DNA from 4 places in the Streptomyces sp. IBSNAI002 genome. Region 3 is predicted to be linked to each of the others. Evidence: riboswitches for the same ligand, from Rfam matches in the RefSeq annotation. Region 3 holds a riboswitch; each other region holds the start of a gene.
The links. Region 3 has a riboswitch for cobalamin ahead of ACTVZO_RS36475 (ribonucleoside triphosphate reductase). Riboswitches for the same ligand answer to the same signal wherever they lie in the genome.
Positions count from the first base shown of each region.

Region 1: another riboswitch for cobalamin. It lies ahead of metE (5-methyltetrahydropteroyltriglutamate--homocysteine S-methyltransferase); the one in region 3 lies ahead of ACTVZO_RS36475 (ribonucleoside triphosphate reductase).
Region 2: another riboswitch for cobalamin. It lies ahead of ACTVZO_RS10660 (cobalamin biosynthesis protein); the one in region 3 lies ahead of ACTVZO_RS36475 (ribonucleoside triphosphate reductase).
Region 4: another riboswitch for cobalamin. It lies ahead of ACTVZO_RS33990 (acyl-CoA thioesterase); the one in region 3 lies ahead of ACTVZO_RS36475 (ribonucleoside triphosphate reductase).

Region 1 is NZ_JBQPXG010000002.1:7,135,971-7,142,952, reverse strand. It holds gene ACTVZO_RS33475 (ATP-binding protein) at 1-957, shown strand, start outside; gene ACTVZO_RS33470 (hypothetical protein) at 927-1,058, opposite strand; gene ACTVZO_RS33465 (NAD-dependent epimerase/dehydratase family protein) at 1,153-2,103, opposite strand; gene metE (5-methyltetrahydropteroyltriglutamate--homocysteine S-methyltransferase) at 2,202-4,526, opposite strand; cobalamin riboswitch at 4,694-4,912, opposite strand; gene ACTVZO_RS33455 (short-chain fatty acyl-CoA regulator family protein) at 5,153-6,556, shown strand; gene ACTVZO_RS33450 (hypothetical protein) at 6,617-6,982, opposite strand, start outside.
Region 2 is NZ_JBQPXG010000002.1:2,185,390-2,192,371, forward strand. It holds gene ACTVZO_RS10645 (alpha/beta hydrolase family protein) at 1-95, opposite strand, end outside; gene ACTVZO_RS10650 (inorganic phosphate transporter) at 417-1,694, shown strand; gene ACTVZO_RS10655 (hypothetical protein) at 1,723-1,944, shown strand; cobalamin riboswitch at 2,075-2,225, shown strand; gene ACTVZO_RS10660 (cobalamin biosynthesis protein) at 2,263-3,222, shown strand; gene ACTVZO_RS10665 (cobyric acid synthase) at 3,219-4,739, shown strand; gene ACTVZO_RS10670 (putative cobaltochelatase) at 4,906-6,982, shown strand, end outside.
Region 3 is NZ_JBQPXG010000002.1:7,872,437-7,879,418, forward strand. It holds gene ACTVZO_RS36450 (YncE family protein) at 1-278, opposite strand, end outside; gene ACTVZO_RS36455 (ankyrin repeat domain-containing protein) at 275-871, opposite strand; gene ACTVZO_RS36460 (GlcG/HbpS family heme-binding protein) at 1,014-1,595, opposite strand; gene ACTVZO_RS36465 (DNA alkylation repair protein) at 1,866-2,504, shown strand; gene ACTVZO_RS36470 (EF-hand domain-containing protein) at 2,527-3,087, opposite strand; cobalamin riboswitch at 3,385-3,532, shown strand; gene ACTVZO_RS36475 (ribonucleoside triphosphate reductase) at 3,573-5,360, shown strand; gene ACTVZO_RS36480 (anaerobic ribonucleoside-triphosphate reductase activating protein) at 5,357-5,947, shown strand; gene ACTVZO_RS36485 (tetratricopeptide repeat protein) at 5,950-6,982, opposite strand, start outside.
Region 4 is NZ_JBQPXG010000002.1:7,275,756-7,282,737, forward strand. It holds gene ACTVZO_RS33980 (methionyl-tRNA formyltransferase) at 1-846, shown strand, start outside; gene ACTVZO_RS33985 (2OG-Fe(II) oxygenase) at 900-1,667, opposite strand; cobalamin riboswitch at 1,940-2,165, shown strand; gene ACTVZO_RS33990 (acyl-CoA thioesterase) at 2,234-2,677, shown strand; gene ACTVZO_RS33995 (ABC transporter substrate-binding protein) at 2,934-3,923, shown strand; gene ACTVZO_RS34000 (FecCD family ABC transporter permease) at 3,920-5,038, shown strand; gene ACTVZO_RS34005 (ABC transporter ATP-binding protein) at 5,035-5,904, shown strand; gene tsaD (tRNA (adenosine(37)-N6)-threonylcarbamoyltransferase complex transferase subunit TsaD) at 5,911-6,969, opposite strand.

The DNA of each region.
Region 1 (6,982 bases), 740 kb from region 3:
GTCGGCCCGCACCCGGCGGCCCGTCCCGAGGACGCCGACGTCGACCTGCCCATAGGCGAGAACATGGCGCTGGCCCTGACCGGCCGGGTGCTGCCCGCCGAGGACCGGCGCGTCCTGGGCGCCTTCGCCGCCCAGGCGGCCGTCGTGCTCGACCGCCAGCGCCTGGTCGACGAGGCCGGCAAGGCCCGCGAGCTCGCCGAGGGCAACCGGATCCGCACGGCGCTGCTCGCCGCCGTCAGCCACGACCTGCGCACCCCGCTCGCCGGCATCAAGGCCTCCGTCACCTCCCTGCGCTCCGACGACGTGGACTGGTCGCAGGAGGACCGGGCCGAGCTGCTCGAGGGCATCGAGGACGGCGCCGACCGCCTCGCCGCGCTGATCGGCAACCTGCTCGACATGTCCCGCCTCAACACCGGCACGGTCGTCCCCCTGATCCGCAGGACCGACCTCGACGAGGTCGTCCCGATGGCGCTGGGAGGCGTACCGGAGGACAGCGTCGACCTCGACATCCCCGAGACCCTGCCGATGGTCGCCGTGGACCGCGGTCTGCTGGAGCGGGCCGTCGCCAACATCGTGGAGAACGCCGTCAAGTACAGCCCCGGCGGCCGGGCCGTGCACGTCTCCGCCAGCGCCCTGGCCAGCCGGGTCGAGCTGCGGGTCGTCGACCGGGGGCCCGGGGTGCCGGACGAGGCGAAGGACCGGATCTTCGAGCCCTTCCAGCGCCACGGCGACGCACCGCGCGGAGCGGGGGTCGGCCTCGGCCTCGCCGTCGCCCGTGGCTTCACCGAGGCCATCGGGGGCACCCTCACGGCGGAGGACACCCCGGGCGGCGGCCTGACCATGGTCATCACGCTCCCCATGGCGGGGGACGGCCCCGCGGTCCCACCGGAGCTCCCGGCGTCCGCGGACGGCGTGGGCGTGCCGGCTCAGAACCGGACGGGCAGGCCGACCGGGTAGGTGCCCTCGCCCGCGAATCCGACCCGTTCGACCGCGGCCCGCCCCACGGCGAGGGCGAGGGCGAGGCCGTCGCGCCGCAGCAGCAGCTCTTCGAGGACCACCTCGATCCGCAGTCCGCCCTGCTCGGCGCGTCGGCCTGGTGGCTGGACCGGTGGCTGGACCGGTGGCTGGACCGGATCCTGCCGGCCCGTCTCGTCACCCGGTGGCCGCCACCCGCTCGCGCCACCAGTCCACGGTCGCCCCGACCTGCTCCGCGACGGGAGTGGCCCGGACCTCGAACGCGGCCTCGTAGGCGCTCGAATCGACCACGAACGGACGGTCGAACTGGTAGCGGACCTCCTTCAGTTCGCGGAGCAGCGGCGAGAAGAGCCCGCCCACGGCCAGCACGGCCGGCGGCAGCCCGCGCACCGCGACCGGCGCCGTTCCCGCCCGGGCGGCCAGCCGTCCGACCATCTCCCGGACCGGGAGCGCGGGCTCCGTCGGGACGTGCCAGGGCCGTCCCCAGGCCCGTTCCTCGCCCGCGACCCCGGCCAGCGCCGCCGCCACGTCGGGCAGGTAGGTCCAGCTGTGCGGGGCGTCCGGATCCCCGAGCACCGAGACCGGCTTGCCGCGCAGCAGCGGGGGCAGGACCCGTGCGGCCAGGTGGCCGCCGTCGGTGACTCCGGGCCCGAAGAAGTCCGAGGCCCGCACCTCGACCGCCCTGATGCGGCCCTGCTCGTGCAGCTGCCGCACCCGCTCCCAGGCGGCGGCGCGCACCCGCCCCTTGGGGCCGGTCGCCGCGAGCGGCAGTTCCTCGGTCATGGGGCCGTCCACCGGGCCGTACCCGTACAGGTTTCCCAGCATGACCAGGACGGCCCCGGTGGCCTCGGCCGCGGCGCAGAGCGAGGCGGCCAGCGGCGGCCACTCGCTCGCCCAGCGGTGGTAGGGCGGCGCGGCGCAGCCGTAGAGCGCGACCGCGCCCTTCACGGCCTCGGTCAGCCGTCCGGGGTCCTTCGCGTCCAGCGCGATGTGCTCGATCCCGGGCTCCGGGCTCCGGCCGGACCGGGTGACGACCCGGACCGCATGGCCCTGCCGGGCCAGCAGCCGCGCGGTGGCGGCGCCCGCGGGTCCAAACCCTGCGACGACATGGACGACTTGAGAGTTCACCCGCGCACACTAGCGCGGGCGGTGAACCGCACGGCCCGGAGGCCCGGGAGCCCGGGGCCCGGGGCCCGGGGCGACGGACCCCCGGGCCCCGGTCGGCCTCAGTTCGCTTCGATCTCCGTACGGACCTGCCGCGCGGCCTCGACGAGGTGCTCCAGCGAGGCCTTCGTCTCGGGCCAGCCGCGGGTCTTCAGCCCGCAGTCCGGGTTGACCCACAGCCGCCCGGCCGGGATGGCCTCAAGTCCCTTGCGCAGCAGGGCAGCCGCCTCCTCGGCGGAGGGGATGCGCGGGGAGTGGATGTCCCAGACGCCCGGGCCGACCTCGCGCGGGTATCCGGCGCCCGCCAGCTCGTCGGCCACCTGCATGTGCGAGCGGGCGGCCTCCAGGCTGATGACATCAGCGTCGAGGGCCTCGATGGCCTCGACGATGTCGCCGAACTCCGCGTAGCACATGTGGGTGTGGATCTGGGTGTCCGGCCGGACGCCGCTGGTGCTGAGACGGAAGGACTCCGTCGCCCAGGCCAGGTACGCGGCGTGGTCGGCAGCCCGCAGGGGCAGTGTCTCGCGCAGGGCGGGCTCGTCGACCTGGATCACCGAAGTACCGGCCGCCTCCAGGTCGTTCACCTCGTCGCGCAGGGCGAGCGCGACCTGCCGGGCGGTGTCGCCGAGCGGCTGGTCGTCGCGTACGAAGGACCAGGCGAGCATGGTGACCGGGCCGGTCAGCATGCCCTTGACCGGCTTGGCCGTCTGCGACTGCGCGTACGTCGTCCAGCGCACGGTCATCGGCTCCGGACGGGAGATGTCCCCGGCCAGGACCGGCGGCCGCACGTAGCGGGTGCCGTAGGACTGGACCCAGCCGTGCTGGGTGGCCAGGTATCCGGTGAGCTGCTCCGCGAAGTACTGGACCATGTCGTTGCGTTCGGGCTCGCCGTGCACGAGGACGTCGACGCCGGTCTTCTCCTGGAAGGAGAGCACCTCGCGGATCTCGGCCTCGATGCGGCGCTCGTAGCCGTCCGCGTCGAGCCGCCCGGCGCGCAGGTCGGCGCGGGCGGTGCGCAGTTCGGCGGTCTGCGGGAAGGAGCCGATGGTCGTCGTGGGCAGCAGCGGCAGCCCCAGGTGTGTCCGCTGGGCCGCCGCGCGCTGCTCGTACGGCTGGGAGCGGCGGCCGTCGGCGGCGGTGACGGCCGCGGTGCGGGCCCGTACGGCCGGGTCACGGGTGATCGCGGAGTTCGCGCGGGAGGCCAGGTCGGCTCGGTTGGCGGCGAGTTCGGCCGCGATGGCGCCGGTGCCCCGGGCGAGGCCGCGGGCGAGGGTGGTGATCTCGGCGGTCTTCTGGCGGGCGAAGGCCAGCCAGCGGCGGATCTGCGGGTCGATGTCCCGTTCGGCGCCCGCGTCCAGCGGTACGTGGAGGAGGGAGCAGGACGCGGCGACGTCGACGCGGTCGGCGAGGCCGAGCAGGGTGCCGAGGGTGGCGAGGGACTTCTCGTAGTCGTTGATCCAGATGTTGCGGCCGTTGACCACGCCCGCGACCAGGCGCTTGCCGGGGAGTCCGCCCGCCGCCGCGAGGTCGTCGAGGTTGGCGGCCGCCCGCTCGGTGAAGTCGAGCGCGAGCCCTTCGACGGGGGCCTTGGCCAGCACCGGCAGGGCCTCGCCGAGCCGGTCGAAGTACGAGGCGACCAGCAGCCTGGGCCGCTCGGCCCGGCCGATTCCGCCGAGCTCGCGGTAGGCCCGGGCGGCGACGCCCAGTTCGGCCGGGGAGCGGTCCGCCACGAGGGCGGGCTCGTCCAGCTGGACCCATTCGGCTCCGGCGGCGCGCAGATCGGCGAGGACCCGGGCGTACACGGGCAGCAGCCGGTCGAGCAGGGTGATCGGCTGGAAGTCCTCGGCCACCCCGGGGGCGGGCTTGGCGAGCAGGAGGTAGGTGACCGGTCCGACGAGCACCGGGCGGGCCTTCAGGCCGAGGGCCAGGGCTTCCTTCAGTTCGGCGACCTGCCGGGTGGAGTCGGCGGTGAAGCGGGTGTCGGGCCCGAGTTCCGGCACCAGGTAGTGGTAGTTGGTGTCGAACCACTTGGTCATCTCCAGCGGCGCCACGTCCTGGGTGCCGCGGGCCATGGCGAAGTAGCCGCCGAGGGCGTCGGCGCCGACGGCGGTGCGGTGGCGGGCGGGTACGGCGCCGACCATGACGCTGGTGTCGAGGACGTGGTCGTAGTACGAGAAGTCGCCGGTGGGGACCTCGGTGATGCCGGCGTCGGCCAGCCGGCGCCAGTTCGTCCGGCGCAGGAGCGCGGCGGTCTCGTGGAGGGCTTCGGCGCTGACGCGGCCCTTCCAGTAGCCCTCGATGGCCTTCTTCAGTTCACGGTTCTGCCCCTGGCGGGGGTAGCCGTACACGGTGGCCTCTACGGGCGCGGTCGCGGACTCGGTTGTCACGGAACTCTCCTTCGCGAGCTTGTCTCCATGAGTCCCGGTGGCGGGACGTGGGGCGCGAAGGGGTCACGGACCGGACGGGCCCGCCGGGGCGCGAAGCGCCACTGCGACCGTCCGAGATCTGTTCGCCGACCCGCCCACGAGGTCACCGGGATGTCCGCGCACGGCTGTGCGTGCGCGGGCAACGGGCAGGTCTTCGGACTTGCGGGCACGTCTGCCGTTCGGCAGACACCTACTGGCCGTCGCTTCCCAGACCCGTCCGGGTCCAGTGCGTATGACGGCGGTCGTTCCCGCTCACCGCTGCGGGGCAGTCCCGGATTCCCACCGGGTTCCCTCTTACGACGCATCCCGTCTGGCGGACGGGGCGAACCAGCTGCTGTCGATCAGCGTATGCGCAGGTGCTGGAGGACGAGTACAGCGGCTCACATGCCGGACGGCGACATGTGACACGGCGCCGCGGTGCCAAGACCGTCACCGTCCGCGCGAATCGCCGTGCGCAGGCCGATGACGGGCGGGGGATGCCAAGTTCCGCGAATCCTCGGGGGCTTTTTTGCCACGATTGCGAAGGCCGGCGGCGCCCGGATCCCGCATAGGGTTGCGGCGTCCCGGTCATACGGAGGGGGAGCGCGGTGGGCAAGACGTACGCGGGGGCCAGGCTGCGGCGGCTGCGCGAGGAGCGCCGGATGAGCCAGGCGGAGCTGGCACGCGTCCTCGCCATCTCGCCGAGCTACCTGAACCAGATGGAACACGACTCGCGGCCGCTCACGGTGCCCGTGCTGCTGCGGCTGACCGAGGCCTTCGGCGTCGATCCCGGCTTCTTCTCGGAGCGGGACACCAGCCGGCTGCTGGCCGACCTGCGCGAGGCGCTCGCCACCGAGGTCGCGGAGTCCCGGGTGTCCCCGTCGGACCTGGCGGAGCTGGCCACCCGGATGCCCGCCGTCGCCGGGGTGCTGCTGGACCTCGGCCGGCGTTCCCAGCTGCTCGCCGAGCGGCTCGCCGGGGACGCGGACGGCCGGGACGGCACGACGGAGGGTCCGCGCTCCCCGCACGAGGAGATCCGCGAGTTCTTCTACCGGCGGCAGAACTACCTGCACGACACCGATCTCGCCGCCGAGTCGCTGGCCCGCGAGATCGGGATCCGCCCCGGGGACGTCGTACGCGCCCTGTCGGCGCGGCTCCTGGACCGGCACGGGGTGCGCCTCGCGGCCGATTCGGACCGGCTGCACCGCTACGACGCGGCGAGCGGGGTCCTGCACGTGTCGAGCCGGCTGCGGCCGGGCCAGCAGGCCTTCCGGATGGCCACCCAGCTGGCGCTGCTGGAGTACGGGCAGGAGCTCGGCCGGCTGGCGGCGGAGGACTTCCCGGCGGACTCCCCCGCCCACGCCCTGGCCCGGATCGGCATCGCCAACTACTTCGCCGCCGCGCTGATCCTTCCGTACGGCGCCTTCCACACGGCCGCCGAGGAGTTCCGCTACGACATCGAGCGGCTCACCGACCGCTTCGGCCTCGGCTACGAGACCGTCTGCCACCGGCTGAGCACCCTGCAGCGCCCCCGGCTGCGCGGGGTGCCCTTCTCCTTCGTACGGGTCGACCGGGCGGGCAACATGTCCAAGCGGCAGTCCGCGACCGGATTCCACTTCTCCCGCGCCGGCGGCACCTGCCCGCTGTGGAACGTGTACGAGGCCTTCGCCGCGCCCGGCCGCATCCACGTCCAGGTCGCCGCCATGCCCGACGGACAGCGCCATCTGTGGACCGCCCGCGCCGTCACCCGCCACCGCGGCAGCTGGGGGGAACCCGGCAAGACCTTCGCGATCGGCCTCGGCTGCGAGATCCGGCACGCCTCCCGCCTCGTCTACTCCGACGGACTCGACCTCGGCAAGACCTCCGCCGACACCCCGATCGGCATGGGCTGCCGCCTCTGCGAACGCCTCGACTGCCCGCAGCGGGCCGTACCGCCCCTCGGCCGGGCCCTCGCCGTCGACGAGAACAGCAGCAGCTTCGTGCCGTACCCGGTCGCGGCCGGACGCGGCTGAGCCGCGCAGCCCGATGGCCCCCGCCCGTCCGCCCGTCCGCCCGTCCGAAGCCCGGCCCCGCTACGGCCGGGTGACGGGGACGTTGCTGGTGACGGAGCCGTCCGTGCCGGAGACCGTGACCGCGTGCCGGACGCCGTCCGGTCCCAGGACGACGGCCAGCCAGGCGCTGCCGCCGCCCTCCTGGGCGACCACGCGGATGCTCTCCACCTTGCCGCCGTCCACCGCGCCCGCCGCCTTGTCGGCCGCCTGTCCGACGGCCAGCGAGGGAAGGGGCGCGGGCGCGGTCTTCGTGGAGCCCCCGGGACCCCCTTCGGCGGCGCGCGGGTTCGGGCCCGCTTCCCGCAGCTCCTTGAACACCTTGAGGTCCTTGGGGTGCTTGCGGTTCTCGGCGTCGCCGAACACCCGGTCGCCGTGTTCGCCGCCGGC
Region 2 (6,982 bases), 5.7 Mb from region 3:
GCGCCGGCGGCGTACCGGCCGGCCGCGACCGCGGCCACGCCGGCGCCCAGGAGGCTCGTGGTGACGGCCGCTGCCGTCGCTGTCGCGGTACGCACGGCTCCAGTGTCGAGGCGCGGGCTTCGGCGGGCCACCGGAGGCGATCGTTCCGACCACGGCCGGCAGGGACCGGCAGGGAGGTGATCTAGCTCTCTTTCGGCACCCCGGGCGGGTCGGCCGACCTGCCTGAGCTCCCTCGCGGAGGGGTTCGTTCACCCCGCTTTGACGTGCATTTATCGAGACTCTTACGTCAGAATCGGGATGAATGACCCGATCATGCCCGGCGCGGGGACACCATTAGGTCCGCGTCAGTTCACCTTCCGTTCATCCAGGTTGCCTACGGTCGCCGAGCCACTGACGTCAAACAGAAGCCTGGGTAAATGGAGCACATAACGCTTCTCCTCGGGATCGTGATCATCACCGCTCTCGTGTTCGACTTCACGAACGGTTTCCACGACACAGCCAATGCGATGGCCACCACCATCTCCACTGGCGCCCTCAAGCCCAAGACGGCGGTGGCCATGTCCGCCGTGCTCAACCTCGTCGGCGCTTTCATGTCCGTGGAGGTCGCCAAGACGATCTCCAAGGGACTGGTCAACGAGGAAGGCATCCAGCCAGAGGTGATCTTCGCCGCCCTGGTCGGCGCGATCCTCTGGAACCTCCTGACCTGGCTGGTCGGCCTGCCCTCCAGCTCCTCGCACGCCCTGATGGGCGGCCTGATCGGTGCCGCGGTCGCCTCGGCCGGCCTCGGCGCGGTCAACGGCGACACGCTCGTCACCAAGGTGCTCATCCCGGCGATCGCGGCCCCGCTCGTCGCCGGTCTCGCGGCGATGCTGGCCACGAAGGTCACCTACAAGTTCGGCAACAAGGTCGGCGAGAAGACCTCGGCCAAGGGCTACCGCGCCGGCCAGATCGCCTCGGCCGGACTCGTCTCCCTCGCGCACGGCACCAACGACGCGCAGAAGACGATGGGCATCATCACCCTGGCGCTCATCGCCGGCGGCGCGATCGCGCCCGACGCGAACCCGCCGGTGTGGGTCATCCTCTCCGCCGGTGTCGCGATCGCGCTCGGCACCTACCTGGGCGGCTGGCGCATCATCCGCACCATGGGCAAGGGCCTGACCGACCTGCAGCCGCAGCAGGGCTTCGCCGCCCAGACCTCGGCCGCCACCGTCATCCTGGCCTCCTCGAACCTCGGCTTCTCGCTCTCCACCACCCACTCGTGCTCCGGCGCGGTCATGGGTGCGGGCCTGGGCCGCAAGGGCGGTGTGGTCCGCTGGTCCACCGCGACCCGCATGTTCATCGCCTGGGGCCTGACCCTGCCGGCCGCGGCCCTCGTCTCCGCGGGCGCCGAGCTGGTCATGCGCACCGGTGACATCGGCATCGCCGCCGTCACGGTGTTCCTGATCGGCTCCTGCCTCGCCATCTGGCTCGTCTCGCGCCGTCAGGTCGTCGACCACACCAACGTCAACGAGGTAGACGACGCGCCGGCGGACGCCACCGCGGAGGCGGGTGTCGTCACCACGGCGATCGCGGCCGTCACCGTCCCGCCGACCACCGCCGCCGCCGGTACCACCGCCGCGGTGACGGACGAGGACCTCAAGGCCACCATCCCGGCCTCGACCGCGACGCCTGCGGCTCCGGCCGCGGCGGTCTGACCCCGAGAACGACAGAGGAATCAGCGGTATGAAGATCGACTGGGAAGCACTCGGCTCCGTGTTCGGGGTCAGCCTCTCCGCCACCGTCGCCCTCGTGGCCCTGTTCACCCTCGGCCTGGTGGGCCTGTCCAAGCACGAGGCCGCCACCGAGCGGGGCGGCGCGGCCACCCTGGCCCGCAGCGGCGCCTACGCCTGCTTCGCGCTCTGCGCGGCGGCCGTGTCCTACGGGATCTACCTGATCGTCGTCTGACACGTCACGTGTGAAGGCTCCCCCCGGGTTCCCCGGGGGGAGCCTTCGTGTACCCCCGCCCCCTCCCCCGCCCCCCTTCCCACCGCTGCCCCGCCGCTGCCCCGCCGCAGGTCAACGGCGAGTTGACGGGCCTTCGCGGTGCGTGGTGGACTGCCCGAGCCAATACGGCGGCATGGAGAGGAAGTCCGGTGCGAATCCGGCGCGGTCCCGCCACTGTCACCGGGGCACTCGGCCGAGTGCGACCCGGAAGCCAGGAACTCTCGCCGCCGGACACGTCGAACCAGGGCGCGGACCCTGAGTGAGGACATACCTGCCACCATGCGTGCCGATCGCGTCTTCGCGTACGGCGTCACGGCGGGCCTGATCGGCGACCGGATTCTCGGGGATCCGCGCCGAGGGCACCCCGTGGCCGCCTTCGGACGAGCCGCCGCCGCCGTCGAGCGCGCCCTGTGGCGCGACGACCGCGCCCGGGGCCTCCTGCACACCCTGGTCTGCGCCGGGGGCGCGGCCGCCGTCGGCGCGCTGGGCGCCCGCGCCGTGCGCTCCCGGCCCGCGGCGGCCCGTATAGCCCTGACCGCCGCCGCCACCTGGGCCGTCGTGGGCGGCACCTCGCTGGGCCGGGAGGCCCGCGCCATCGGCGGCGCGCTCGCCGCCGGCGACGCCGAGGTGGCCCGCGAGCGGCTGCCGCACCTGTGCGGGCGCGATCCGGAGGCCCTGGACGAGCAGCAGATGGCCCGAGCCGTCGTGGAGTCGGTCGCGGAGAACACCTCCGACGCGGTGGTCGGGGCCCTGGTGTGGGGCGCCGTCGCCGGCGTCCCCGGGCTGCTGGCCTTCCGCGCCGTGAACACCCTGGACGCGATGGTCGGCCACAAGTCCCCCCGCTACCTGCGCTACGGCTGGGCCTCCGCCCGGCTCGACGACCTGGCGGGCTGGCCGGGGGCCCGGCTGACCGCGCTGGCCGCCGTGGTGGCCGGACCCGACCGGCGGGGAGCCGTACGGGCCTGGCGCGCGGACGCCGCCGGACACCCGAGCCCGAACGCCGGGCCGGTGGAGGCCTCCTTCGCGGGGGCGCTCGGCGTACGGCTGGGGGGCACCCTGGCGTACGGCGGCCGGGTCGAGCACCGGGCGGTCCTCAACGGCGGGGCGGGGCGGCCCGTGGAGGTCGCGGACATCGAGCGGGCGGTACGGCTGTCGCGGCGGGTGACCTGGCTGGCGCTGGGGACCTGCGTCGCGGCCCGCATGCTGGTCTCGCGTACATCACGGAGGGGGCGCGCATGAACGGCGCGAAGCGCGGCGGCGGACTGCTGGTCGCCGGAACCACATCGGACGCGGGCAAGAGCGTGGTCACGGCGGGCATCTGCCGCTGGCTGTCCCGGCAGGGCGTGAAGGTGGCGCCCTTCAAAGCGCAGAACATGTCGCTGAACTCCTTCGTCACCCGGGAGGGCGCCGAGATCGGCCGCGCGCAGGCGATGCAGGCGCAGGCGGCCGGCGTGGAGCCGACCGCGCTGATGAACCCGGTCCTGCTCAAGCCCGGCAGCGACCGCAGCAGCCAGGTGGTGCTGCTGGGCAAGCCGGTGGGCGAGATGAGCGCCCGCGGCTACCACGGCGGCAGGCAGGAGCAGCTGCTCGGCATCGTCACGGACTGCCTGGAGCAGCTGCGGGGCACGTATGACGCCGTGATCTGCGAGGGGGCGGGCAGTCCGGCCGAGATCAACCTGCGCCGGACCGACATCGTGAACATGGGCATCGCGCGGGCCGCGCGGTTCCCGGTGGTCGTGGTCGGGGACATCGACCGGGGCGGGGTCTTCGCCTCCTTCTTCGGCACGACGGCCCTGCTGTCGGCGGAGGACCAGTCGCTGATCGCCGGATACCTGGTCAACAAGTTCCGCGGCGACGTCTCGCTGCTGGAGCCGGGCATGGAGATGCTGCGCGGCCTGACCGGGCGGGCCACGTACGGGGTCCTGCCCTTCCGGCACGGGCTGGGCATCGACGAGGAGGACGGGCTCCGGGTCTCCCTGCGGGGAGCGGTACGGGAGTCCGTGGTGGCGCCGCCGGTGGGCGCGGACGTGCTGCGCGTCGCGGTGTGCGCGGTGCCGCTGATGTCGAACTTCACGGACGTGGACGCGCTCGCGGCCGAGCCGGGGGTCGTGGTCCGGTTCGTGGACCGGGCCGAGGAACTGGCCGACGCGGACCTGGTCGTCGTGCCGGGCACCCGGGGCACGGTGAAGGCCCTCGCCTGGCTGCGCGAGCGCGGGCTGGCGGACGCCCTGGTCCGGCGGGCCGCCGAGGGGCGGCCGGTGCTCGGGATCTGCGGCGGGTTCCAGGTGCTGGGCGAGCACATCGAGGACGAGGTGGAATCGCGGGCGGGCTCGGTCGACGGCCTCGGGCTGCTGCCCGTACGGGTCCGCTTCGAGCGGGAGAAGACCCTGGCGCGGCCGGTGGGATCGGCGCTGGGCGAGCCCGTGGAGGGGTACGAGATCCACCACGGCGTGGCGGAAGTCCTGGGCGGTACGCCCTTCCTGGACGGCTGCCGGGTCGGATCGGTGTGGGGCACCCACTGGCACGGCTCGCTGGAGTCGGACGGCTTCCGCCGGGCGTTCCTGCGGGAGGTGGCCGCCGCGGCCGGGCGGCGCTTCGTCCCCGCCCCGGACACCTCGTTCGCCTCCCTGCGGGAGGCACAGCTGGACCTGCTGGGCGACCTGATCGAGGAACACGCGGACACGGACGCCCTGCTGCGGCTGATCGAGACCGGAGCCCCGGCGGGCCTGCCCTTCCTCCCGCCGGGCGCCCCGTGAGCCCGTCGATCCCCGCAGGGGCAGGGAGCAGAGGAACAGTTCGATCACGTGCTCGTGCAGCAGCGGGCCATCCCCTCCACGGCGGGGAGCAGACGACCAGCATGACCGAGGACGGCCCGGGCGCCACGTGCACCGGGCGCGGTCCACTCGAAGGAGTGATCAGCGGATGAGCACCACCCACTTCCCGTTCACGGCCGTGGTGGGCCAGGACGACCTGCGACTGGCACTGCTGCTGAACGCAGTGAGCCCGGCTGTGGGCGGTGTACTGGTGCGCGGCGAGAAGGGGACCGCCAAGTCGACCGCCGTGCGCGCGCTGTCGGCGCTGCTGCCGCAGGTGGACGTGGTCCCCGGCTGCCGGTTCTCGTGCGCGCCGGCCGCGCCCGACCCGGCCTGCCCGGACGGCCCGCACGACCCCGGCCCCGGCCGGGCGCGGCCCGCCCGCATGGTGGAGCTGCCCGTCGGGGCCTCCGAGGACCGCCTCGTCGGGGCCCTCGACATCGAGCGGGCCCTGGCGGAGGGCGTGAAGGCCTTCGAGCCCGGCCTGCTCGCCGACGCGCACCGCGGCATCCTGTACGTCGACGAGGTCAACCTGCTTCACGATCATCTGGTCGACGTCCTCTTGGACGCCGCCGCGATGGGGGCCTCGTACGTCGAACGCGAGGGCGTCTCCGTCCGGCACGCCGCACGGTTCCTGCTCGTCGGCACCATGAACCCCGAGGAGGGCGAGCTGCGCCCGCAGCTCCTGGACCGCTTCGGGCTCACCGTCGAGGTCGCCGCCTCCCGCGAGCCGGCCCAGCGCGTCGAGGTCGTGCGCCGCAGGCTGGCGTACGAGGACGACCCGGCCGGTTTCGCGACGCGCTGGGCCGATGACGAACACGAGGTCCGCGCCCGGGTGGTGGCGGCGCGGGCCCTGCTCCCGCAGGTCCGGCTCGGGGACACCGCGCTGCTGCGGATCGCGGCGACCTGCGCGGGCTTCGAGGTCGACGGCATGCGGGCGGACATCGTGATGGCCCGGACCGCGACCGCGCTGGCCGCCTGGGCCGGCCGGACCGAGGTGCTGAAGGAGGACGTGCGGCAGGCCGCGCTGCTGGCGCTCCCGCACCGGCGGCGGCGCAACCCCTTCGACGCGCCGGGCCTGGACGAGGACAAGCTGGACGAGATCCTGGACCGGTTCGAGGACGAGGAGCCGGACAACGAGCCCGACCCGGAGCCGGAGGGTCCGGACGGCAGCGGCCCGGACGACCACGGCCCGGACGACAACGGCGGCGGCCCCGACGGCGGCGGGGTGCCCCCGCAGGGCAACGGCCCCCAGACCTCCGGCGACGCCCCGCCCGAGTCCACCGAGAGCGCGCCCGCGGACGCCCCCGAGGCCCCGCAGCCCTCCGCCCAGGACGCCGGCGGGCCCGAACAGGCCGCCGTACGGGCCGCGGAGCCGTTCCGGACCAAGATGCTGAGCGTGCCCGGCCTCGGCGAGGGCGCCGCCGGGCGGCGTTCGCGCGCCCGTACCGCCCACGGCCGGACCACCGGCGCCCAGCGCCCCGCCGGTCAGCTCACCAAGCTGCACCTGGCGGCCACGGTGCACGCGGCCGCCCCGCACCAGAAGGCGCGCGGGCGCGACGGGCGCGGCCTGGTGATCCGCAAGGACGACCTGCGCCAGGCCAGGCGGGAGGGCCGCGAGGGCAACCTCGTCCTCTTCGTCGTCGACGCCTCGGGCTCGATGGCCGCGCGGCAGCGGATGAGCGCCGTCAAGGGCGCCGTGCTGTCGCTGCTCCTGGACGCCTACCAGCGCCGGGACAAGGTCGGCCTGATCACCTTCCGCGGGGCGACGGCGGAGCTGGCGCTGCCCCCCACCTCCTCGGTGGACGCGGCCGCGGCGCGGCTGGAGCAGCTGCCGACCGGCGGCCGCACCCCGCTGGCCGCCGGGCTGCTGAAGGCCCACGAGGTGCTGCGGATCGAGCGTCTGCGGGATCCCTCGCGACGGCCGCTGCTCGTGGTCGTCACCGACGGTCGGGCCACCTCGGCCGGCGCGGTCGGCGGCGATCCGCGCGAGCTGTCCGGGCGCAGTGCGCGGCTGCTGCGGGCCGCGGGAGTGGCGTCCGTGGTCGTGGACTGCGAGTCCGGGCCGGTCCGGCTGGGGCTGGCGGGGGTGCTGGCCGGCGATCTGGGCGGGCCCGCCGTGACCCTCGACGGGCTGCGGGCCGACTCGCTGGCCGGGCTCGTGAAGAACGTACGTACCGCAGTGT
Region 3 (6,982 bases):
TCGACGAAGGTGACGGTGTCGGATCCGAAGTCGGCGACCAGGAGCGTCCCCTCCGGGGTCCTGCCCTGCGCGCGGGCGCCGGTGCCGCGTTCTGGGCCCGGAGCGGTGCCCGCTTCCGGCCCGGCCGGGGCGGAGGGCCCGGTGGCGGCCGCGGACCCCGCGGGACCCGCCTGCGTGCAGCCCGTGAGCAGCGCGGCGAAGCAGGCCGCCGCGGTCAGCGCGGACCGGTGGCGCCCGCGGGGGCGCCCCGTGCGGCCGGTGTCCGAGCGGCTGATCACCGTACGGCCCTCAGCAGGCCCGCGATCCGGGTGAAGCCGCGCCGCTCGGCGTGTTCGAGCGCGGTGACGCCGTCGCCGTCCGGAAGGTGCGGTGTGGCGCCGCCGGTGACGAGGAGCTCCACGATCTCCTGGTGCGCGCGGCCGCCGTCGCCGAGGATCACCGCTTCGAGCAGCGCGGTCCAGCCGAGCCGGTTGACGTGGTCGACGTCGATGTCGGTCTCCCGGAGCAGGGCCCGGACGTATGCGACGTGGCCGCGTTCGGCGGCGGGGATCAGGGCGATGCCGCCGAACCGGTTGCGCAGCGTGAGGTCCGGTCCGGCCGGGAGCAGGGTGCGCATCATGCGGACGCTGCCGGTGACGCCGGTGACCAGCCAGGGGCTGTCCTCGCGGTCGTCCTGGGCGTCGGGGTCGGCGCCGGCCGCGACGAGGGCCCCGGCGGCCGCCACGTGGTCGCCGATGGCGGCGATCAGGAGCGGGGTGCGGCGGTGCTCGTCGCGGGTCTCGATGTCGGCGCCGGCGTCGATGGCCGCGCGCACGGCGTCGGCGTCGTCGTCCCAGACGGCGGCCAGCAGGGCTCGGTCGGCAGGGGGCATGGCGGTGCTCCTCGGGTGGGTCGGGCCGCGCAGCGAGGCCAGGGCCGTCCTGGTCCTCGTACGCACGGCGAGGGAGATCCCCGCCCGGACGCTCGCGCGGATCCGGGCGGGGGAGAACGGCCGGCGGCGCACGGTACGGGGGCTACTTGCCCAGTGCCGCGGCGCCGGCCCGGGCGAACTTCTCGTCCAGGTCGCCCGAGGGTGCGCCCGCGACGCCGATGCCCGCGACCGGGGCCCCCTTGGCGGTGACCGGTGCGCCGCCGCCGAGGAACAGGGTGCCGGGGATGTCCTTCAGGTTGGGTACCTGCTCCAGGCGCTTGGCCAGCTCGGAGGTGGGCGCGTTCCAGGACACGGCCGTGTAGGCCTTCTTCTCGGCCGACTCGTAGGACTGCGGGCCGGCGCCGTCGCCACGCAGGGTGACGAGGGTGTTGCCGTTGCGGTCGACGACGGCGACGGAGACGCGCTGGTTCTCCTTCTCGGCGGCGTCGAGGGCGGCCTGCGCGGCCCTGGTGGCGGCATCGACGGTCAGGTGGGTCGACTGGGTCAGGTTCCGGTTCTTGGCATCGGCCTGTGCGGCGGATGCGGCTGCCGGGACTGCCGGGGTCGCCGGGGCCGGGGCGGCAGCGGCGGAGAAGGCGCCGAAGCCGCCGAGGGCGACGGCGGCGACCAGGGCGCCGCCGGTGAGGGCACGGGTACGCCCGGTGAACTTCTCGACGTGCTTCATTGAGGCCAACTCCTGTATCTGGATGCTCGGTTGATGTTCGGCCGGTCCGGCCTTCCCCGCTCTGACACCCATGGTGGGCCCGTGGAGGGTCCCATCCCGTCGGCGTACCGGCTGCATGGTGCGCGCGGACGGCTGACGGCCGGGTCAACCGATCGGATGACCCCGCCCGGCCGGCTTCCGTCGTAGGGTGAGCCCGCACGTGGCGGACAGGAGGGTGAGGTGGCTGAGGTGGCCGGGACTGCGCTGACCGGGACGACGGTCGACGAGGTGATGGCCGAGCTGGCCGGACTCGAGGATCCGAAGGCCCGCGCGGTGAACGAGAAGCACGGCGACGATCACGGTGTGAACCTGGGCAAGCTGCGCGCGATCGCGAAGCGGCTCAAGACGCAGCAGGAACTCGCGTGCGCGCTCTGGGAGACGGACGACACCGCGGCGAGGCTGGTGGCGCTCCTGATCTGCCGCCCGAAGGCGTTCGGGCGTGACGAGCTGGACGCCATGCTGCGCGCGGCGCGCACGCCCAAGGTGCACGACTGGCTCGTGAACTACGTGGTGAAGAAGAGCCCGCACTCCGAGGAGCTGCGCCTGGCCTGGTTCGCCGATCCGGATCCGGTGGTCGCGAGCGCCGGCTGGGCGCTGACCACCGAACGCGTCGCGAAGAAGCCCGAGGGCCTCGACCTCGTGGGACTGCTCGACGTCATCGAGGCGCAGATGAAGGACGCCCCGGACCGCTTGCAGTGGGCGATGAACCACTGCCTGGCGCAGATCGGCATCGAGCACGCGGAGCACCGCGCCCGCGCCCTGGAGATCGGCGAGCGCCTGGAGGTGCTCAAGGACTATCCGACGTCCCCGGGCTGTACTTCTCCGTTCGCACCCGCCTGGATCGCCGAAATGGTCCGCCGCCAGGCCTGAAGGCCCGCCCGTTCTCGCGGGACTACCCGGGAAGGTCCGAGAGGGAAGGCCAGCCCGGTCCGTACAGCAGCGCCGCCAGGCCGTGCCGGTGCTCCGCGCCGTTGAAGTCGTCCCAGCTGATCGCGCCGTCACGGTCCGCGTCGACCAGTGCGAACGCGGCCTCCGCCGCCTCCTCCGGTACGAGTTTGAACCCGCGCCACGCCATGAACTCGCGGCGGTTCATCAGCCCGTCCCCGTCCCGGTCGGCCACGTGGAACTGCGCGTGCAGCGCGGCCATCACCTCCGGAGAACCCGAGGGTTTGCCGGAAGCCGAGGCAGGCGGCAGGGAGCCGACCCACTCGCGGTACTCCTCGCGCGTGATCCGCCCGTCGTGATCACGGTCGACGAGCTCGGCCTGCCGCTGCCACACCGCCTGGTTCGCCTCGATCAGCGCGCGCCCCTTAGGCGAGCCCGGCCCCATCCCGTACGACTGGAGCATCCTGTCCGCGCTCGCCCGGTAGTCGTCCGCGGCGAGCACTCCGTCCCCGTCCGTGTCGAGCCGGTCGAAGATCCTGTCGGCCGCTGCCAACCGCTCGGTACCCATGCCGCGACCCTAGGCCGCGGCCCTGCGCGCACCGGCGGATTCCCGCGCCCGGGGGCGTGTCAAGGCCGGTGGGGGTCCGGCGGCGGCGCCTGCGGACCGGGACCGTTCAGCGCAGTACGGCCGCCAGTGCTCCGAGCCGCAGGCTGACCGTCTCATGGCAACCAGCCTCGAGATCCGTCCCCGGCCCCTCGCCGGAAGAGGGCGGGTCCGTCGGTCCGGGCGGCAGGACCTTCGGTCCGTCCGCGGAGCCGAAGGTCACCCAATATGTTGTGCTGTCGTGTCGCCGTAACCCCCAGATGTAGTGTTGCCGCTGTCGGTTCGGCAGGCGTTCCCCGAAGCCCGCCGAGACAACAGGGAACCCGGTGCGAATCCGGGGCTGCCCCGCAACGGTGAGCGACCGCACGACGGTTGGAGCCCGATACCTGCCGGCACCTCGCGCGCACGTCCGCGTGGCGAGGTCTCCACCGCCTCGTGGGAGGGCTGACGTGACGCAGATCAACGCCGTGGACTCGGTGACCGAATACCTGGACCGCAGCGACTGGCGGGTCAACGCCAACGCGAACCAGGGCTACTCGCTGGGCGGGCTCATCCTGAACACCGCCGGGAAGGTCGTCGCCAACTACTGGCTCGACCAGGTGTACACCCCCGCCATCGGGAGCGCCCACCGCGACGGCGACTTCCACATCCACGACCTGGACATGCTCGCCGGCTACTGCGCGGGCTGGTCCCTGCGCACCCTGCTCACCGAGGGCTTCAACGGCGTCCCCGGACAGATCGATTCGGCCCCGCCCCGGCACTTCTCCTCGGCCGCCGGGCAGATCGTCAACTTCCTCGGCACCCTGCAGAACGAGTGGGCCGGAGCCCAGGCGTTCAGCTCCTTCGACACCTACATGGCCCCCTTCGTGCGCAAGGACGTCATGCCGTACGAGCGGGTGTACCAGTGCATGCAGGAGATGGTGCACAACCTCAACGTGCCCTCGCGCTGGGGCACCCAGACCCCGTTCACCAACCTCACCTTCGACTGGACCTGCCCCGCAGACCTGCGCGAGCAGGTACCGGTCGTCGGCGGCGAGGAGATGGGCTTCACCTACGGCGAGCTGCAGGCCGAGATGGACCTGATCAACCGCGCCTACATCGAGGTCATGGCCGCCGGGGACGCGACCGGGAGGGTCTTCACCTTTCCCATCCCGACGTACAACATCACCAAGGACTTCCCCTGGGAGAGCGAGAACGCCGGACGGCTGTTCGCGATGACCGCGAAGTACGGGCTGCCGTACTTCCAGAACTTCCTCAACTCCGACCTCGAACCCGGCCAGATCCGCTCGATGTGCTGCCGCCTCCAACTCGACCTCACCCAGCTGCTCAAGCGCGGCAACGGCCTGTTCGGCAGCGCGGAGCAGACCGGCTCCCTCGGTGTCGTCACCGTCAACTGCGCCCGCCTCGGCCACCTGCACGCGGGCGACGAACAGGGCCTGCTCGACGCCCTGGACCGGCTGCTGGAGCTCGCCCGGGACAGCCTGGAGACCAAGCGCGTCACCGTGCAGGACCTGATCGACGGCGGCCTGTTCCCGTACACCAAGCGCTACCTCGGCACCCTGCGCAACCACTTCTCCACCATCGGCGTGAACGGCGTCAACGAGATGGTCCGCAACTTCACGCACGACGCCCACGACATCACCGCACCCGAAGGGCACGCGCTCGCCCTCCGCATGCTGGACCACGTCCGGGCCCGCATGGTCGAGTTCCAGGAGCGGACCGGCCATCTCTACAACCTGGAGGCCACCCCCGCCGAGGGCACCACCTACCGCTTCGCCAAGGAGGACCGCCGCCGCTTCCCCGGCATCCTGCAGGCCGGCACCCCCGACAACCCGTACTACACCAACTCCTCCCAGCTCCCCGTCGGCTTCACCGACGACCCCTTCGAGGCACTGGAGCGACAGGACGAACTGCAGACGAGGTACACCGGCGGCACCGTGCTCCACCTCTACATGTCGGAACGCGTCTCGACCGCCGACGTCTGCCGCAGCCTGGTGCGCCGCTCCCTGGAGAGGTTCTCGCTGCCCTACCTCACCGTGACGCCCACCTTCTCCATCTGCCCCGAGCACGGCTACCTGGCCGGCGAGCACGCCACCTGCCCGGCCTGCGACGGGGACTGCGAGGTGTGGACCCGCGTCATGGGCTACCACCGTCCGGTCGCCTCGTTCAACATCGGCAAGAAGGGCGAGCACGCCGAGCGCACCCCCTTCCAGGAGAAGGCGTCGGCCCCGGCGTGATCCGGATCGGCGGCTGGTCCCGGCTCTCCGCCTGCGACTGGCCCGGCAAGCTCGTCACCACCGTTTTCTGCCAGGGCTGCCCCTGGAGATGCGGCTACTGCCACAACCCGGAGCTGCTCGACCCGCGCGCGCGGACCGAGGTGCGGTGGGAGACGGTCACGGCCCACCTCGCACGCCGTCAGGGCCTGCTCGACGGAGTCGTCTTCTCCGGCGGCGAACCGCTGCTCCAGCCCAACCTCGCCGAGGCGATGCGCGCGGTGCGGGCCCTGGGCTACGCCGTGGGCCTGCACACCGGCGGCGGCTACCCGCGCCGTTTCGCGCAGGTGCTGGGCGAAGGCCTGGTGGACTGGGTCGGCTTCGACGTCAAGGCCGCCCCGGACGCCTACGCCCGGGTCACGGGTGTGCGGGGCAGCGCGGGACCGGCCCTGCGCAGCCTCCGGCTCCTCCTCGACGCCGGGGTCCCGCACCAGCTGCGCACGACGGTCGACCCGGAGCTGCTCGACGACGGCGACGTCGCCGACCTGGAGTCGTGGCTGGCTGGGCGCGGCCTCCGTGACCACGTACGGCAGGAGGCGCGCGCCGTGTGAGGTCAGCGGGCGAACCCCGACCGCAGTGCGTCCCGGGTGGCCACGTACCCCTCCAGGTCCCCGGCGAAGGCCCCGGCGTCCTTCGACGCCAGGGCCCGCTGGATCCGGATTCCCTCCTCCACGGCGGTCAGGGCCTCCTGGACGCGGCCGAGCCGGCCCAGGTGTACGCCGAGGTTGACGAGCGCGCGGGCCAGGCCGTGGTCGTACGTCGAGGGGAGTTCCCCGGCCAAGCGGCGGTAGATGTCCACGGCCAGCCGGGACGCACCGGCGGCCTCCTCCGCGCGGTCGAGCGCGGCCAGACGGTTGCCCAGGTTGTTCAGCGCCATGCCCAGCTCGTCCTGGTGGAGGGTGTTGCCGGTGGCGGCCAGGCGGCTGTGGATGCGTACGGCTTCCTCCGTGGCGGTCAGCGCCTGTTCCGGCCGGCCGACCGCGGCGAGCCGGTTCCCGAGGTTGGACAGGGCGCCGGCGAGCCGGCCCTCGTGCACGGCGGGGTGGGCCCCGGCCAGTTCGCGCCAGAGGGCGACCGCCTGTTCGGTGGCGTCCAGCGCCTCCGCGGGACGGTCCGTGTTCCAGAGGTAGACGCCGAAGGCGGTCAGCGCGCGGGCGAGGGCGGGCCGGTAGGCGTCCGGGTTCGCTTCGGCCAGTCGGCGGCGGATGCCCACGGCCAGGGCGGCGGCGCCGGCCGCCGCCTTCCCGCGTCCCGTTCCCCACAGGTGGTTGGCCGCGGTGACCAGCGAGGTCGCGAACGCGGGTTCGTACGCGTACGGATCCGCCGCGGCCAGTTCGCGGTAGATCTCCGCCGCCGCCAGCGCCGTCTTCACGGCGAGGGCCCGGTCCCCCGACTGGAACAGCATGATCCCGGTGTTGACCAGTGCGCGGGCGAAGTCCGGCCGGTACACGGCGGGGTCCAGGTCGGACAGCCCGCCGAACATCTCCGCCGCCCGCAGGTTCGCCTGCAGGGCGTCCTCGATGCGGCCCACCGCCAGCAGGCGGCTGCCGAGGTTGCCCAGGGCGCCGGGCAGGTCGGCCCGGGGG
Region 4 (6,982 bases), 600 kb from region 3:
AGCGAGCACGCGTACGAGAAGATCTGGAGCGACTCCGTCGCCGACCTCGCCGAAGAGCACGGCGTACCGGTGGTGATCCGCAACCGTCCCGACGACGACGAGCTGTTCGAGCGCCTCAAGGAGGCCGACCCGGACATCATCGTCGCCAACAACTGGCGGACCTGGCTCCCCCCGCGCGTCTTCAACCTCCCCCGCCACGGCACGCTGAACGTGCACGACGCGCTGCTGCCGAAGTACGCCGGCTTCTCCCCGCTGATCTGGGCCCTCATCAACGGCGAGACGGAAGTGGGCGTCACCGCCCACATGATGAACGACGAGCTCGACGCCGGCGCCATCGTGCGGCAGGAGGCCGTGCCGGTGGGACCGCGGGACACCGCCACGGACCTCTTCCACCGGACCGTCGACCTCATCGCCCCGGTCGTCGTCGGCGCGCTGGACAGCATCGCCTCCGGCCGGGCCGAGTTCACCGACCAGGACCGTTCCCAGGCGAGCTTCTACCACAAGCGGTCCGTCGAGGACAGCCGCATCGACTGGTCCTGGCCCGCGGCCGACCTGGACCGCCTGGTCCGCGCCCAGTCCGAGCCGTACCCGAGCGCCTACACCTTCCACAAGGGCAAGCGGCTCGAAGTACTGGCCGCGGTGGTGTCCGAGGGCCGCTACGGCGGCACTCCGGGCCGCATCTTCTACCGCGAGGGCGACGGAGTGGTGATCGTCGCGGGCGCCGACGCCCGCACCGGCCGCAACCACGGGCTGGCCATCACCCGGGTGCGGACCGAGGAAGGCCGGGAGCTGCCCGCGGCCGAGTACTTCACCTCCATGGGCGGATACCTGACCCAGCGCCCCTGACCGCCTGCCGGTTCCCCGGCCGAGCGCCCCGCGCGCACGCGGCGGTCACGCCGTCACGGTGTCGTGCGGGGTTCGGGCAGGGTGAGCCTGGTCGCGGGGTCGGCGAGCGGCAGGGCGATCGGGCGGGCCCCGTCGTGATCGCGCTCGGCGTCCGCGAGCGGGCGGGTGCGTTCGGCGGCGCGGGCCATCCACGGCCAGATCCCGAACGGCGCGGCGGGCGGCTCCGGCGCGGACCCGGTACCGCTGATCCACGTCGTCAGGGTGAACCGGCTATCGGCGAACAGCCCGCTGGGGCACGTGGACGCGACGACCTCGTGAAAGGCGCTGGCCGGGAAGAACACGATGGTGTCGTGCTCGGGCTCGATCGTGCGGTACGACTCCGCCGGCCGGGCCCCGCCCTCGTGGAGCAGGGTGTCGTACAGCCTCAGCCGGCCGCCGTCGAAGCCGCGCGGCCGGCGGTGCAGGTAGTACACGGCGGACACGGCCGTGCTGACGTCGCGCACCCGTGAGGCGTCGGTGTGCATGCCGTAGTGGCCCCCTTCACCGTGCGCCGTCAGGACCGTCCGGGTGTGCGTGAGCGCGGCCCGGTGTCCGAGGACCTCCTGCACGAGCGGCAGGCAGTCCGCCAGGTGCGCGCTGAACACGGCACTGGTCACGGGGAGCACCAGCGAGCTGCGGCCCTTGTGGGAGACCTGGCCCGAGAGCGGGTCCAGGACCGTTCCCGCGTTGAAGTCGGCCTGCCGGGAAATCGCGTACTCCAGCAGGGTGCCGGCGCGTTCCGCGCCGAGGAAGTTCTCGAAACGGCAGACCGGCGCCGCCACCACAGGCGCGGTGGACCACTGGTCGTGCGGAGGCAGTGCCTCGGTACCGATTTCCCTGGACGCGGCCGGTTCCTCGCGTATCCGCTCATGGCCCGGAACCGTACGCGGGGCCGTCGAAGGAGCGCACGGGGCGCACCGGAGTACGCCCCTGCGCCCGTGCCCCGCCCCGGTGGACGGCCGTCCCGCCGGGGATCCGCCCGCCGGGAGCGCACGGACCGGTCCGTGCGCGCACCACCCGGACCCGGGGCTGGTCAGAGCCCTCATGCGCCCGGGTAGGCTGTGAGCGCAGCTGGTTCGCCCCGTCCGCCAGGCGGGATGCGTCGTAAGAGGGAACCCGGTGGGAATCCGGGACTGCCCCGCAGCGGTGAGCGGGAACGACCGCCGTCATACGCACTGGAACCGGAACCGGTTCCGGGAAGCGACGGCCACTAGGTGCCCGCCGGGAGACCGGCAGGCGTGTCCGCGAGTCCGAAGACCTGCCACTGCCCGCATGCCGGTACGTCATGCGGGGTCCCGAAGAACACTCTGCGGGGCCTTTCTGCCGCGACTCGCGAAGGAGAGTTGACGTGGCCGACCCGACCGCTGCCACCGTGGAGTGCGTTCCCAAGAATCCGGGCGACTCCCGGGTGACCCTCGCCCACATCATGAGCGAGCACGACACCAACCTCTACGGCACCATCCACGGCGGTGTGGTGATGAAGCTCATCGACGACGCCGCCGCTGCCGCGGCCGGACGCCACGCCGACGGCCCCGCCGTCACCGTGGCCGTGGACCGGATGGCGTTCCTGGCACCGGTGCGCGCCGGCGACCTGCTCAGCGTCGACGCCGAGTTGGAACGCGCCGGCCGGACGTCGATGACGGTCGGCGTACGCGTCCGGGCCGAGCGCTGGAACGCCTCGGGCCCCACCACGGAAGTGGCCACCGCACGACTGACCTTCGTCGCGATAAACGCCGAGGGCGAGCCGCGTCCGGTACCGGCCCTCGACACCCCCGGGGCGCTCGCCCCGTAGGCCGGGGGCCGCGAGCCCGGCGACGCGTGACACCACCGGCCCGCCGACGGGCCGGGGGCCGGGGACCGACGTGCCCCGTCGCCCCGGGACCGAGTGGCACGAGCCGCCGTACGCGCCCCCCGTGCGCCCCCGCGAGCCCTCCCCACCCCACACCGACTTCCCCTCGGTTCCCCGCAGTTCCCCACTGCCCGGCCGCACGCTCCTTCCCGAGCCGGCCGGCGCATCCGACCCACCCGCGGTGAGAGGACCACCACCCATGCCCCGCATTCCCTCGAAATCCCTGCTGTCCGCCCTCGCCACAGCCCTGTTGATATCCGGCTGCGGGGGCGCCGCGACGCCCTCCGCCGCCCCGCAGGCGGACGCGGCCGCCAAGGGCTTTCCGCTCACGGTCGACAACTGCGGCGTGAGCACCACCTATCAGCGCCCGCCGCAGCGTGCGGTCTCGCTGAACCAGCACGCGACCGAGGTCATGCTGGCGCTCGGCCTGGAGAAGTCGATGGTGGGCACGGGCTACCTCGACGACAAGATCCTCCCCGAGTACCAGGGCGCCTACGACAGCGTGAAGGTCCTCTCCAAGGAGTACCCCTCCTTCGAGGCGCTCCTGGAGGCCGAGCCCGACTTCGTCTACGGCGGCTGGAAGTCCACCTTCGACGAGAAGGAGGGGCGCAGCCGGGCCGCCTTCACCAAGGCCGGGATCAACACCCACCTCAACACCGAGGAATGCCCCACCGGCCCGGTGAACGCGGCCTCCATGGACGAGGAGATCCGCACCCTCGGCAAGATCTTCGCCGTGCCCGAGCGGGCCGAGGAGCGGCTGGCGGCCCTGCACGCCACCCTCGACAAGGTCGAGACGCAGCTGGCCGGCGTCACCCCGGTCAAGCTCTTCGTGTACGACAGCGGCGACAAGACGGCCTTCACCGCGGGCGGCAAGGGCATCGGCAACGACATGATCCGGCGGGCCGGCGGCGAGAACCTCTTCGCCGACCTGGACAAGGCCTTCGGTGACGTCTCCTTCGAGCAGGTCGCCCAGCGCGCCCCCGAGGCCATCGTCATCTACGACTACGGCGACCAGTCCGTCGAGGACAAGAAGAAGTTCCTGCTCGCCCACCCGGCGCTGAAGGACGTGCCCGCGATCAAGAACCAGCGGTTCGCGGTACTGCCCCTGTCCTCCACGGTGCTCGGCGTACGGATGCCCGCGGCCGTCGAGTCGCTCGCGCAGCAGCTCCACCCCGGCCGCGTCCGGTGACCGGGGCGAAAGCCCCGGCGGCCGAGGAGGCGGGCCCTCGTGAGGCGGCCGGCCCTCAGGGGGAGGGCCGGCCGCCGGTCTCCGCGCGCCGCCCCGGGATCCCGTACGGCCTGGTGCTGGCCTTCCTCGGAGTCCTCGTGGCCGGGGCCGCGACGGCCGCGATCGCGGTGGGCTCGATCAGCGTCCCGGCCGACCAGGTGTGGAGCATCCTGCTGCACCGCGTGCACCCGGCCCTCGCCGAGCCGACGTGGACCCCGGTGCGCGAGACGATCGTCGTCGACGTCCGGCTGCCGCGGGTGCTGCTGGCCGGCGTGGTCGGAGCCGGTCTGTCGGTGGCCGGGATGGCACTCCAGGCGCTGGTCCGCAATCCGCTGGCCGACCCGATGCTGCTGGGCGTGTCCTCGGGCGCGTCGGTCGGCGCGGTGCTGGTCCTGGTCCTGAACCTGACCGTGTTCGGTCTGTTCACGCTCCCCGTCGCGGCCTTCTGCGGCGCCCTCGCCGCCCTGGTCGCCGTCTACTTCCTGGCCCGCTCCGGCGGGCGGATGACGACGGTCCGGCTGGTGCTGGCGGGCGTGGCCACGGCCGAGGTGCTGTCGGCGGTGGCCAGCTTCCTGGTCGTCACCTCCAACGATCCCCACAAGACGCAGTCCGCGCTGCGCTGGATGCTGGGCGGACTGGCCGGCACCACCTGGACCACGGTGTGGATCCCGGTCGGCGCGGTCCTGGCCGGTACGGCCGTCCTGCTGGGCGTCAGCCGTCCGCTCAACCTCCTGCTGGCCGGCGAGGAGGCCGCCGCGGCCCTCGGTCTCGACGTCCACCGCTTCCGCGGCGCCCTGTTCACGCTGGTGGCCCTGATGATCGGCACGATCGTCGCGGTCAGCGGGCAGATCGGGTTCGTCGGGCTGATCATGCCGCACGTGGTGCGGCTGCTCGTGGGCGCCGACCACCGCCGCGCGCTGCCCGCCGCGGCCCTCCTGGGAGCGGCCTTCCTGATCACCGCGGACCTGGCCGCGCGCACGCTCATGAGCCCGGAGGAGATTCCCGTGGGCATCCTCACCGCCCTGGTCGGCGGACCCTTCTTCCTCTGGCTGATGCGACGGAAGGCCGCCCGGTGACGAAGACGAAGAACCGGCCGGCCGACGGGCCCGCGACCCTCGCGGCGGAGGGCGTCAGCGTCGTCGTGAACGGCAAGGCCCTCGTCCACGAGGCCTCGTTGCAGGTGGCGCCCGGCGAGGTGATGGGCCTGGTCGGCCCCAACGGCGCCGGCAAGTCCACCCTGCTGCGCACCTTCTACCGGGCGCTGCGGCCCACGTCCGGCCGGGTGCTGCTGGACGGCGAGGACGTCTGGCGCATGCCCGGAAAGCGGCTCGCCGGGCGGCTCGCGGCGGTACTGCAGGAGACCTCCGGGGACTTCGAACTGACCGTGTACGACGTGGTCGCCATGGGCCGCACCCCGCACAAGCGGGCCTTCGCCGGTGACGACGCCGACGACCGGGACATCATCACGCGGTCGCTGGCGGAGCTCCACGTCGACGCCCTCGCCCACGCGCCGTTCGACCGCCTGTCGGGCGGGGAGAAGCAGCGGGTGCTGATCGCCCGGGCCCTCGCGCAGCGCACGGGGACCATGGTCCTGGACGAGCCGACCAACCACCTGGACCTGCGCCATCAGCTCGACGCGCTGCGGCTGGTGCGGGGGCTGGGCGTCACCGCCGTCGTCGCGCTGCACGACCTGAACCTCGCCGCGGCCTTCTGCGACCGGATCTGCGTCATGGCCGGCGGCCGCGTCGTCGCCACCGGAAGGCCCGAGGAGGTCCTGACGACCGCGCTCCTGTCCGAGGTGTACGAGGTCGAGGCGGAGGTCATCGGGCATCCCCGCACAGGGGTCCCCTTCGTCAGCGTCCTGCCCGGGCGCGAACGGCCGTCCGGCGCCGGGGTGCTGGAGGGAGGGGGCGGACCGGCCGTTCGCGGCTCACGCGGCTGAACCGGCTCACGCGACTCCGACGGCGGGGCGGGCGACCGGGCGCAGGGCGGCGTACTCCAGCGGCGCCGAAGGGTCGATGGACACCTCGAGCCCGGCGGGATCCGCTCCCGCGCGCACCAGCAGGTCGCCGACCGCGGCGATCATCGCCCCGTTGTCGGTGCACAACGTCAGCGGAGGCACGCGCAGTTCGACACCGGCGGCGGCGCACCGCTCCTCCGCCAGCGCCCGCACCCGGGAGTTGGCGGCGACCCCGCCCACGACGACGAGCGTCCGCACTCCGTACTCGCGGCAGGCGGCCAGGGCCTTGCGCGTGAGCACGTCCGCCACGGCCTCCTGGAGCGAGGCGGCCCCGTCGGCCAGCGGGATCTCCTCGCCCTGGATGCGGTGCTGCTCGGCCCAGCGGGCGGCCGCGGTCTTCAGCCCGGAGAAGGAGAAGGCGTACGGGGCGTCGCCCGGCCGGGTCAGGGGGCGCGGGAACGCCACCGCGCGGCCGTTCCCGCCGCGGGCCGCCCGGTCGATGGCCGGCCCGCCCGGGTAGGGCAGGCCGAAGACCCGGGCCACCTTGTCGAAGCACTCCCCCGCCGCGTCGTCGACGGTGTCGCCGAGGTGCAGGATCGGATCGCGGACCAGGTCCCGTACGAACAGCAGGGACGTGTGCCCGCCCGACACGATCAGCACCATGCACGGGTCGGGCAGCGGCCCGTGCTCCAGGGTGTCGGCGGCGACGTGCCCGGCCAGGTGGTGGACCCCGTACAGCGGTACGCCGGCCGCGTAGGCCAGCGTCTTCGCCCCGGCCAGGCCCACCTGGAGCGCACCCGACAGCCCCGGACCGGTCGTCACGGCGACCGCGTCGATGTCCGAGATCCGCATCCCCGCCTGCGCGAGGGCCTCCCGCACGACCGGGTTGAAGGCCTGGACGTGCGCCCGCGCGGCGATCTCCGGCACCACCCCGCCGAACCGCGCGTGCTCGTCCATGCTCGACGCCACCACGTGCGCGAGCAGCCGCCCGCCGGAGACGATCCCGGCCCCGGTCTCGTCGCAGGAGGACTCGATGCCCAACACCACAGGAGAAGCCACT